Regions from separate parts of the Nocardia sp. NPDC051570 genome, predicted to be linked through region 1. Evidence: riboswitches for the same ligand, from Rfam matches in the RefSeq annotation. Region 1 holds a riboswitch; the other holds the start of a gene.
What was found. A riboswitch is a leader RNA that binds a small molecule or an ion and turns the genes downstream of it on or off. The one in region 1 is predicted to bind glycine.
Positions count from the first base shown of each region.

Region 2: linked by a shared signal. The riboswitch ahead of gcvT (glycine cleavage system aminomethyltransferase GcvT) and the one ahead of gcvP (aminomethyl-transferring glycine dehydrogenase) in region 1 are both predicted to bind glycine.

Region 1 covers NZ_JBITDI010000002.1:287,278-291,858, forward strand. The annotation lists gene gcvP (aminomethyl-transferring glycine dehydrogenase) at 1-2,001, opposite strand, end outside; glycine riboswitch at 2,143-2,237, opposite strand; gene ACIA76_RS04955 (MerR family transcriptional regulator) at 2,328-2,891, opposite strand; gene ACIA76_RS04960 (bifunctional nuclease family protein) at 3,055-3,528, opposite strand; gene ACIA76_RS04965 (MerR family transcriptional regulator) at 3,582-4,388, opposite strand; gene garA (glycogen accumulation regulator GarA) at 4,406-4,581, opposite strand, start outside.
Region 2 covers NZ_JBITDI010000001.1:686,215-690,795, forward strand. The annotation lists gene ACIA76_RS03100 (L-serine ammonia-lyase) at 1-1,127, opposite strand, end outside; gene gcvH (glycine cleavage system protein GcvH) at 1,144-1,515, opposite strand; gene gcvT (glycine cleavage system aminomethyltransferase GcvT) at 1,531-2,622, opposite strand; glycine riboswitch at 2,814-2,901, opposite strand; gene ACIA76_RS03115 (alkaline phosphatase D family protein) at 2,968-4,518, opposite strand.

The sequences.
Region 1 (4,581 bases):
CAGATTCGCGCCGTCCACATACACCTGACCGCCCGCATCGTGCACCAGTGCGCACAGCTCGGCGACCTCCTGCTCGTACACGCCGTGCGTGGACGGGTAGGTGATCATGATGCAGGCCAGCCGGTCGGCGTGATCGGCGATCTTGGCACGCAGATCGTCCAGGTCGACATCGCCGTTGTCGCGGCACTTCACGACCTCCACCCGCAGCCCGGCCATGGCCGCCGAGGCCGCGTTGGTGCCGTGCGCGCTCGACGGGATCAGGCACGTATCCCGATGCGTATCACCGCGATCCAGGTGGTAGCGCCGGATCGCCAGCAGTCCGGCGTATTCGCCCTGACTTCCGGCGTTGGGCTGCAGGCTGACCCGGTCGTATCCGGTGACCGCCGACAGCCAGGTCTCCAGATCCTCGATCACCCGCAGGATGCCGGGCACATCCTCGACCGGTGCGTACGGATGCAACCGGGAGAAGCCGGGCCAGGTGATGGGTTCCATCTCCGCGGTCGCGTTCAGCTTCATGGTGCACGAGCCGAGCGGAATCATGCTGCGGTCCAGGGCGATATCCTTATCCGACAGCTGCCGCAGATACCGCAGCATGGCGGTTTCGGTGTGATAGCGCGTGAACGCCGGATGGGTCAGATACTCCGAGGTGCGGGTCTCGATCGACGCCAGCCCGGTCTCGCTCGTCGCGCTCTCGGCACCGAAGCTTTCCAGCACGATCGCCACATGCGCGTCGGTGGTCGCCTCATCGCAGGCGACGGCCACATGATCGGCGTCGGCCAGGCGCAGATTGATCCCGCGCCCCTTCGCCTTGGCCACCACCGCCTCCGCGCCACCGGGCACCCGGACCAGCACGGTGTCGAAGAACCGTTCGTGCACAACGGCTTCGCCGAGGCCGGCCGCGAGCCGCTCGGCATGCCCGTGCACCCGCCGCGCGATCGCGCGCAGCCCGTCGGCGCCGTGATAGCTCGCGTACATGGCGGCCACGATCGCCAGCAGCACCTGCGCGGTGCAGATGTTCGAGGTCGCCTTCTCGCGCCGGATGTGCTGCTCGCGGGTCTGCAGCGCCAGGCGGTAGGCCCGGTTGCCGTCGGCGTCGACCGAGACGCCGACCAATCGGCCGGGCAGCTGCCGGGCGTGGGCGTTGCGCACCGCGAGATATCCCGCATGCGGACCGCCGAAGCCCAGCGGCACGCCGAAGCGCTGGGTGGTGCCGAAACAGACGTCGGCGCCCTGTTCGCCCGGCGAGGTCAGCAGCGTCATCGCCAGCAGATCGGCACCGGCGGCGACCAGCGCGCCACGCTCGTGCGCGGCCGCGATCAGGCCGGTCCAGTCGACGATGCGGCCCGAGCAGCCGGGGGTCTGGATCAGCACGCCGAAGAACTCGCCCTCGGGCAGGACGCCGGAGGCCAGATCGGCCTCGACGATCTCGATGCCCAGCGGTTCGGCGCGGGTGGCCAGCACGGTCCGGGTCTGCGGGAACAGGTCGGTGTCGATCAGCAGCCGGTGGGATTTGCTCGACCGGTTCGCGCGCTGCAGCAGTGTCATGGCCTCCGCGGCCGCGGTCGCCTCGTCGAGCATGGACGCGTTGGCGACCTCCATACCGGTCAGATCCGACACCATGGTCTGGAAGTTGAGCAGCGCCTCGAGGCGGCCCTGACTGATCTCGGGCTGATACGGGGTGTAGGCGGTGTACCAGGCCGGATTCTCCAGCAGGCTGCGCACCAGCACCGGCGGGGTGAGCGTGTCGTAGTAGCCGAGGCCGATCATGGAGGTGGCCACGGTATTCGAATGCGCCAGGGCGGCAAGCTCGTTGAGCGCCTCATGCTCGGAGACCGGCGCGGGCAGCACGCTCAGATCGTTGCCGGCGGGATCGTCGAGGATGCTCGCCGGGACCGCGCGGGCGGCCAGCTCGTCCAGCGAGCCGATGCCCAAGGTATCGAGGATCTGATCGATGGCAGCGGAATCGGGTCCGATGTGGCGATCGGCGAAGGAACGGGTCACGGCAGCTCCCAGGAGGGTCGGGTCGGGCCCTCCCCCTCTGTCGTGGCGCCTGAGAGATTCAGGGCCCCGGACTCGGGCTCCCTTTTCCCCATGGGCGGGTGGCCTGCACCTGGGTGCAGCCACCGCTTTCCAGAGGCGTCGAGTGTCCGTACGGTCCCTGATGCCTGAGAGATTGACGGGGAGGTGCTGCTCCTTCGGCGCCCGGGTCGGACCCGGAACTCTCCCGCACGGCGGCGACGCATAGCCAGTCTAAGCAATGAAAGGTGAACGACGTATTACCGACCCGACGGTTCGGGTGTCGCGAAGGTCACGTGCAGGTGGGGGCGCTAACCGGTCTTGCTCATCCGGGCCTTGCGGCGGTAGGCCAATTCGTCCTCGGGGCGTTCGCTGGTCGACTGGACCTCGGCACGCTCGGCCGGGAAGTTGGCGATCGCGCCGGTCAGTTCCCGCATGGCGCCGCTGACGGCGATGCCGAAGACACCCTGCCCGCCCTGCAGTAAATCGACGACCTCTTCCGGCGAGGTGCATTCGTAGACCGTGGCGCCGTCGGAGAACAGCGTGATCCCGGCCAGATCCTCCACACCGCGGCTGCGTAGGTGGTCGACGGCGATGCGGATGTTCTGCAGCGAGATCCCGGCGTCCAGCAGCCGCTTCACGATCTTGAGGACCAGGATGTCCTTGAACGAGTACAGCCGCTGACTGCCGGAACCCGAGGCGCTGCGGATCGAGGGGACGACCAGGCCGGTCCGGGCCCAATAGTCGAGCTGGCGATAGGTGATCCCGGCCACCTGACACGCACTCGGCACGCGGTAGCCGACCAGTTCGTCGGGGACCGTGTCATCGGGGAACAGCCCTGGCTGCACCACACCCTGCTGCGGTTGATCTCCCACGAGAACTCCCCTCACTGCTTCGCCGAAGTAGAACAACGGCCTAACTATCGAGGCTACTCTCTCGATTGTCTCGGCTCGATCGCCCTCACACCAAACTCCGCGAGCGGCGTGTTTCTCGACCTCAACGTGAGGTTGACCGCAGGAATCTCGAATGTCGAACGGCTCAGCTATCGGTCGCCTTGAAGTCGTCGGGCGATACCGACTCGAGGAATTCCTTGAACTTCTCCACCTCGTCCTCGCGTTCGTCGGGCATGACCAGCCCGGCCTCCTCGAGCACCGGCTCCTCGGCGTAAATCGGGCAACCCACCCGCAACGCGATGGCTACCGAATCGGACGGACGCGCCGAAATCCGCAAATCGTTCTCGAAGACCAGATCGGCATAGAAGGTGCCCTCTTGCAGATCCACGATCCGGACCTCCTTGAGGGTATGGCCGAGCTCGTGGATCAGGATCTTGATCAGGTCGTGGGTCAACGGCCGGATGGGCGTCACACCCTCCTGCTCGAGAACGATCGCCGTCGCCTCCGACTGCCCGATCCAGATGGGCAGGTACCTGTCCCCATCGACCTCGCGGAGCAGCAGCACAGGTTGATTCTGGGGCTGCTCGACACGAATGCCGATCACACGCATCTCACTCATGACTCCACCTCGCTGGCGCTCGACGGCCGTATCACCGAGTCTAGGCGATGATTTCAGCCTCCGAGGGCAGCGCGCACCGAGGTCTTCACCAGACTGGTATGCAATGTCAACGACAGCGCCGCGAGCTCGCGGACCGTCTCCTCGGCACGGGCGCGCGCGTCGGCGTCGCGCCCCTTGGCAATGGGTGCGGCGATCTGCGCGACCATGGCCGCCTCCCGGTCGGCGGCGAGCTTGAAGGCGCGCAAATGCCTTGCCTCCAAACCGAATTCGCTCATCGCCTTGGCCGTGCGGGCGAGGGTCACCGCCTCGGCGTCGAAGAATCCGGCAGCACCCGGGGTGATCAGATTGGCGCGGATCAATTCGGTGAGAAACTTCTCATCGATACCGGCCCGATCGAGCAGATCCGTTCGCGTGACACGGATTTCGTGATCGAACCGCAGTTCGTCCGGCGAGATCTCACCCGGTACCACGCCGAGCCTCCGGGGTGGGTTCGGACCGATGTCCGCGGCGGCGGAGTCGGGCGCACGCCCCGCTCCCGCCGCGTCGACGCCATCCGCCCGGGCGCGCGCCTCGCGCACTCCGAGCGTCGCGGCGCCGCTGTCGATCGCCTCGAGCTGTTCCTTGATCACCTTCAACGGCAGGTATTGGTCGCGCTGGGCGGTGAGAACGAACCTCAACCGCTCGACGTCGGCGACCGAGAACCTGCGATAGCCCGAGGGCGTGCGCTCCGGGCTGATCAGTCCCTCCGATTCGAGGAAACGGATCTTGGAGATGGTGATATCCGGAAAGTCCGGACGCAGCAGGTCCAACACGGAGCCGATCGACATTCCTCCGCGAGTCCACTGCGCTGCGCCTGTCATCTACCTGTCCCGGCCCGTCAGAGCGTGCCCGCCGAGTCGCTCTGCGCCGGCTTCGGGCCGGTCAGGAACACCAGGCGGAACTTGCCGATCTGTACTTCGTCGCCGTTCTGCAGCTCCGAGGAGTCCACCGGCTCCCGGTTGACATAGGTGCCGTTCAGGCTGCCCACATCGACGACCTGGAAGGTGTCGTCGT
Region 2 (4,581 bases), on a different contig from region 1:
AGATGGTGCTCGAGTCCGATCTCGGCGGCGTTCTCCACCTGCTGCGGGGTGCCGCCGAGCACCTCGGTCAGGCCCGCGGCGGCCATGGCGCACGCCGAGCCGACCTCACCCTGGCAGCCGACCTCGGCCCCGGAGATCGAACCGGTCTCCTTGAGCACCACGCCGATCGCGCCCGCGGTGAGCAGGAAACGAACCGTGCCCGCATCGTCGGCACCGGGTACGAAGTGGCGGTAATAGTGCAGGACGGCGGGCAGGATTCCGGCCGCGCCGTTGGTGGGCGCGGTGACGACCCGCCCGCCCGCGGCGTTCTCCTCGTTGACCGCCATCGCGTACAGGCTCACCCAGTCCATCGCGACCAGCGGATCGCCGGGCTGTTCACCGATCAGCTTGTCGTACAGCGTTTTCGCGCGACGCGGCACGAACAGCCCGCCGGGCAGCACGCCGTCGCGCTCGCAGCCGCGGCGCACACAGTCTGCCATCACCTGCCAGATCCGCAGCAGTCCCGCATCGATCTCGGCGTCGCCGCGTCCCACCCGCTCGTTGGCGCGCATCACCGCGCTCATCGACAGATCGTTCTCGCGGCAGTGGGCGAGCAGATCGTCGGCGGTGCGGAACGGATACGGGACGATGCGGGCGGCCGTGCTCGCGGGCGCGGCGGACTCGTCGTGCACGAAGCCGCCGCCGACGGAGTAGTAGACGCGTTCGGCCAGTACGACATTCGCGTCGTCGTAGGCGCGAAACCGCATGCCGTTCGGATGTCCGGGTAGCGATTCGCGACCGTTGAGCACCAGATCGGTCGTCTCGTCGAAGGCGATCTCGACTCCGCCCGGCAACCGCAGGCGGCGCTGCGATCGCACGGCCTCGACCATATCCGGTGCGGCATCGGTGTCGACGGTCTCCGGGCGCGCGCCGCACAGTCCGAGGATCACCGCCTGATCACTGCCGTGCCCGCGCCCGGTCGCGCCGAGGGATCCGAACAGTTCGGCGCCGATCCGCACCGCGCGGCTCGAATGACCCTCGGCGGCCAGGGATTCGGCGAACATCAACGCCGCGCGCATCGGCCCGACGGTATGCGAGCTCGACGGCCCGATGCCGATGCTGAACATGTCGAACACGCTCAGGGTCATCTGCGTGACACCGCTCTCAGGCACCGGTCAGCACCGCATAGGCCGCGGCGTCGAGCAGGTCGCCGGTCTCCTCGACGCGGACCCGGAACAGCCAGCCCGTGCCGTAGGGGTCGGTGTTGACGAGTTCGGGTTCCTCCACGACGACGTCGTTCACCTCGACGACCTCACCCGATACCGGGGCATACAGATCGCTGACCGATTTGGTGGATTCGATCTCACCGCAGGTCTCCCCGCGCACGACGCGGTCGCCGACCGAGGGCAGCTGGACGAAGACGATATCGCCGAGCGAGGAGGCGGCGAATCCGGTCACCCCGACGGTCGCGACATCGCCGTCGGTATCGAGCCACTCGTGTTCTTCGGTGTACTGCAGATGTTCGGGAAAGCTCATGGCGGACAAGGCCTTTCAGGGACGGGAATAGAACGGAAGGGAGGCGACCTCGACCGGTTCGCGGCGGCCGCGGATATCGACGGTCAGCGCGGTGCCCGGCTCGGCGTACTTCGCGGTCACCATCGCCATCGCGATGGGCCTGCCCAGCGTGGGCGATAACGCGCCGCTGGTGACGATGCCGACCTCGGCGTCACCGTCGAAGACGGCGTAACCGTGCCGTCCCGCGCGGCGGCCGTCGCCGACCAATCCGACGAGTATCCGATCGGCTCCGGCCTGCTGCCGGGCGGCGAGCGCCTTACGTCCCACGAACGCGCCGGGCTTGTCGAACTTCACCACCCGCCCCAGACCGACCTCGAACGGTGCGATGCCGACATGGAGTTCGTTGCCGTACAACGGCATTCCGGCCTCGAGTCGCAGCGTGTCCCGGCAGGCCAGACCGGCGGGCCGCAGTCCGTGCGGCTGCCCGGCCTCGACGAGGGCGCCCCAGATGCCGGCGGCGCGATCCGGCGGGCAGTACACCTCGAATCCGTCCTCGCCGGTGTATCCGGTGCGGGCCAGCAGCACGTCGGTATCGGCCACGCGGGCGGCCGTGCTCGCGTAGTACTTCAACCCCGCGAGATCGGCCTCCGCGACCGCGCCGACGATGGCGGCCGAGCGGGGGCCCTGCACCGCGATCAGCGCGAATTCCGTTGTGCGGTCGGTCACCTCGGCGGCGAAGCCGTGCGCCCGATCGCGCAGCAGCACGTAGATCACCTGTGCGTTGGCGGCATTGGCCACCACCAGGAATCGGTCCGCGGCGAGCCGGTACACCACCAGATCGTCGAGGATGCCGCCGTTGTCGTGACACATCATCGTGTAGCGGGCGCGCCCCACCGGCACCGCGGACAGGTGACCCACCAGCGCGAAGTCCAGCATGCGGGCGGCCTCCGGCCCGGACACCTCGATCTCGCCCATATGGGACAGATCGAAGATGCCCGCCGCCTCACGCACCGCCCGATGCTCGGCCAGCTCACCGGTGTAGCGCACCGGCATCCGCCATCCGCCGAAGTCGATGAACGAGGCGCCCGCCGCGGTATGAACGGCATCCAATGGCGACAGCGTGCTCACTGCCGACCTCCTTCGATAAGGAGGGCAACGCGCACAACGCCGAATTCGACAGTCATGGGAAGTCCTCGAGTCGACCGGGCTGCCGCCCAGTAACGGAACTCCCCCTCTGTCATGGGACCTGAGAGCTTCACCGCATGAAAGCGATTTGCACCGTGGGTGAGGCGCTCGGCGCGCCTACTTTTCAGAGTGGCCTGATCGAAGCGGTACCTGTACCTGAGAGATTCCGGGGAGGTTGCTCCTTCGGCGCCCCGTGACCGGGGGCTCTCCCGCTCCAATTCGTCGCGGCCCGATATTCGATTGTGTCGCACAGCATAGGCGACGATCGGACTACCGGCACATCGGGTGCTACCGCGGCGGGGCCAGGCGCTGGCTGAACAGGACCGTTCCGGACGCGTCGCAGAGGTTGACCGTCAGTTCGCGCGAGGTGCCGTCGATCTGTACCTCGCCGAAGTGCTGGAACGCGCCGTCCAGGGGTGAGGTGTTCTGCGTAGGGGGTGCGTGGACGAAGACCGCCTCGGGGCCGAAGGTCGCGTCGAGGGCGTTCGGACCGAAGGCGCCGGCGTGCAGCGGGCCGGAGACGAATTCCCAGAACTCGTCGAAATCGGTGAAGGAGGCGCGGTCGGGGGAATACCAATGTGCGGCGCTGTAGTGCACGTCGGCGGTCAGCCACACCATGCCGGTCACGCGATTGGCCTTCGCGGCCGAAAGTACCTGGGCGATTTCGGATTCGCGGCCTGAGGGGGCGCCGGGATCGCCGTTGGCGGGGCCCTCGAAGGCGGTCTTGCCGTCCGGGACCACCAGGCCCAGCGGGAGATCGTTGGCGATGATCTTCCAGGTGGCGCGCGAATCCCGCAGGCCATCGATCAGCCAGCGGGTCTGGACCGGGCCGAAGATCCGGCCGTCTGGTGCGGTGTTGGCGCCGTTGGTGTCCTTGTAGGTGCGCATATCGAGGACGAAGATGTCCAGCAGCGGGCCGTACGAGATCTTGCGGTACAGCCGGCCGTCGGCGGCCTCCTGCGGATCCAGCGGCATCCATTCGTGGAACGCCCGCCAGGACCGGGTGGCCAGGACATCCATATCGCGCACGGAGTAGCCCTTCTCCGCGGCGACCGTTCCGCCCGGGGACCAGTTGTTGGTCGTCTCGTGGTCGTCCCACTGAACCAGTTGCGCTACAGCGGCATTGAAGCGGCGGTAGTTCTCGTCGCCGAGATTGTAGGCGTACTGCCCGCGGAACTGTTCCAGCGTTTCCGCCGGCGCGTTCTTCGCCTCGCTGACGATATTGCGCCAGATCCGCCCGTCGGGCAGGGTCACCGACTCCTGCAGCGGATTGTCCGCGTAGATGGCGTCGCCGGAATGCAGGAACAGATGCGGGTCGCGCGCGGCCATGGTCGAGAAGATCCGCATACCGCCCAGATCCGGATTGCGGCCGAAGCCTTGGCCCGCCACATCGCCGGACCAGTGCAGCCGGATATCCGACGCCGCGGTGGGCGCGGTACGGAAGACGCCGGTCGACGGTTCGGAGGTGGCGCCGTCCTCGCCCTCCAATGTCACCCGGTAGTGCACCACCTGCCCCGCGGGCAGCCCGGCGAGGCGCATGCGGCCGGTGCCGTCGGAATCGGGGGTGAGCAGCGGGCCGGTGAATCGCCGTGCGTCGGTGAACGATTCGGTGGCCGCCGTCTCCACGATCAACCGGGCCGGCAGATCCGAGCGGGCCCAGATCAGCGCGCCGTCGCTGCGCGGATCGCCGACGGCGAGGCCGTGGGTGAGGTTCGGCCGCGTGCGCACCAGGGCGGGCCCGCCGTTCGAACAGGCGGCCAGCACGGGTGCGGCGACCAGGCCGAGGGCGGAGGTGCGCAGCAGCGTGCGCCGGGAAACACCGAGATCAGGACCGAACATGGCCTCACCCTGGCGCAGCGAACCCAACGAAATGTGAACACCCAGGGAACAAAACGGACATAT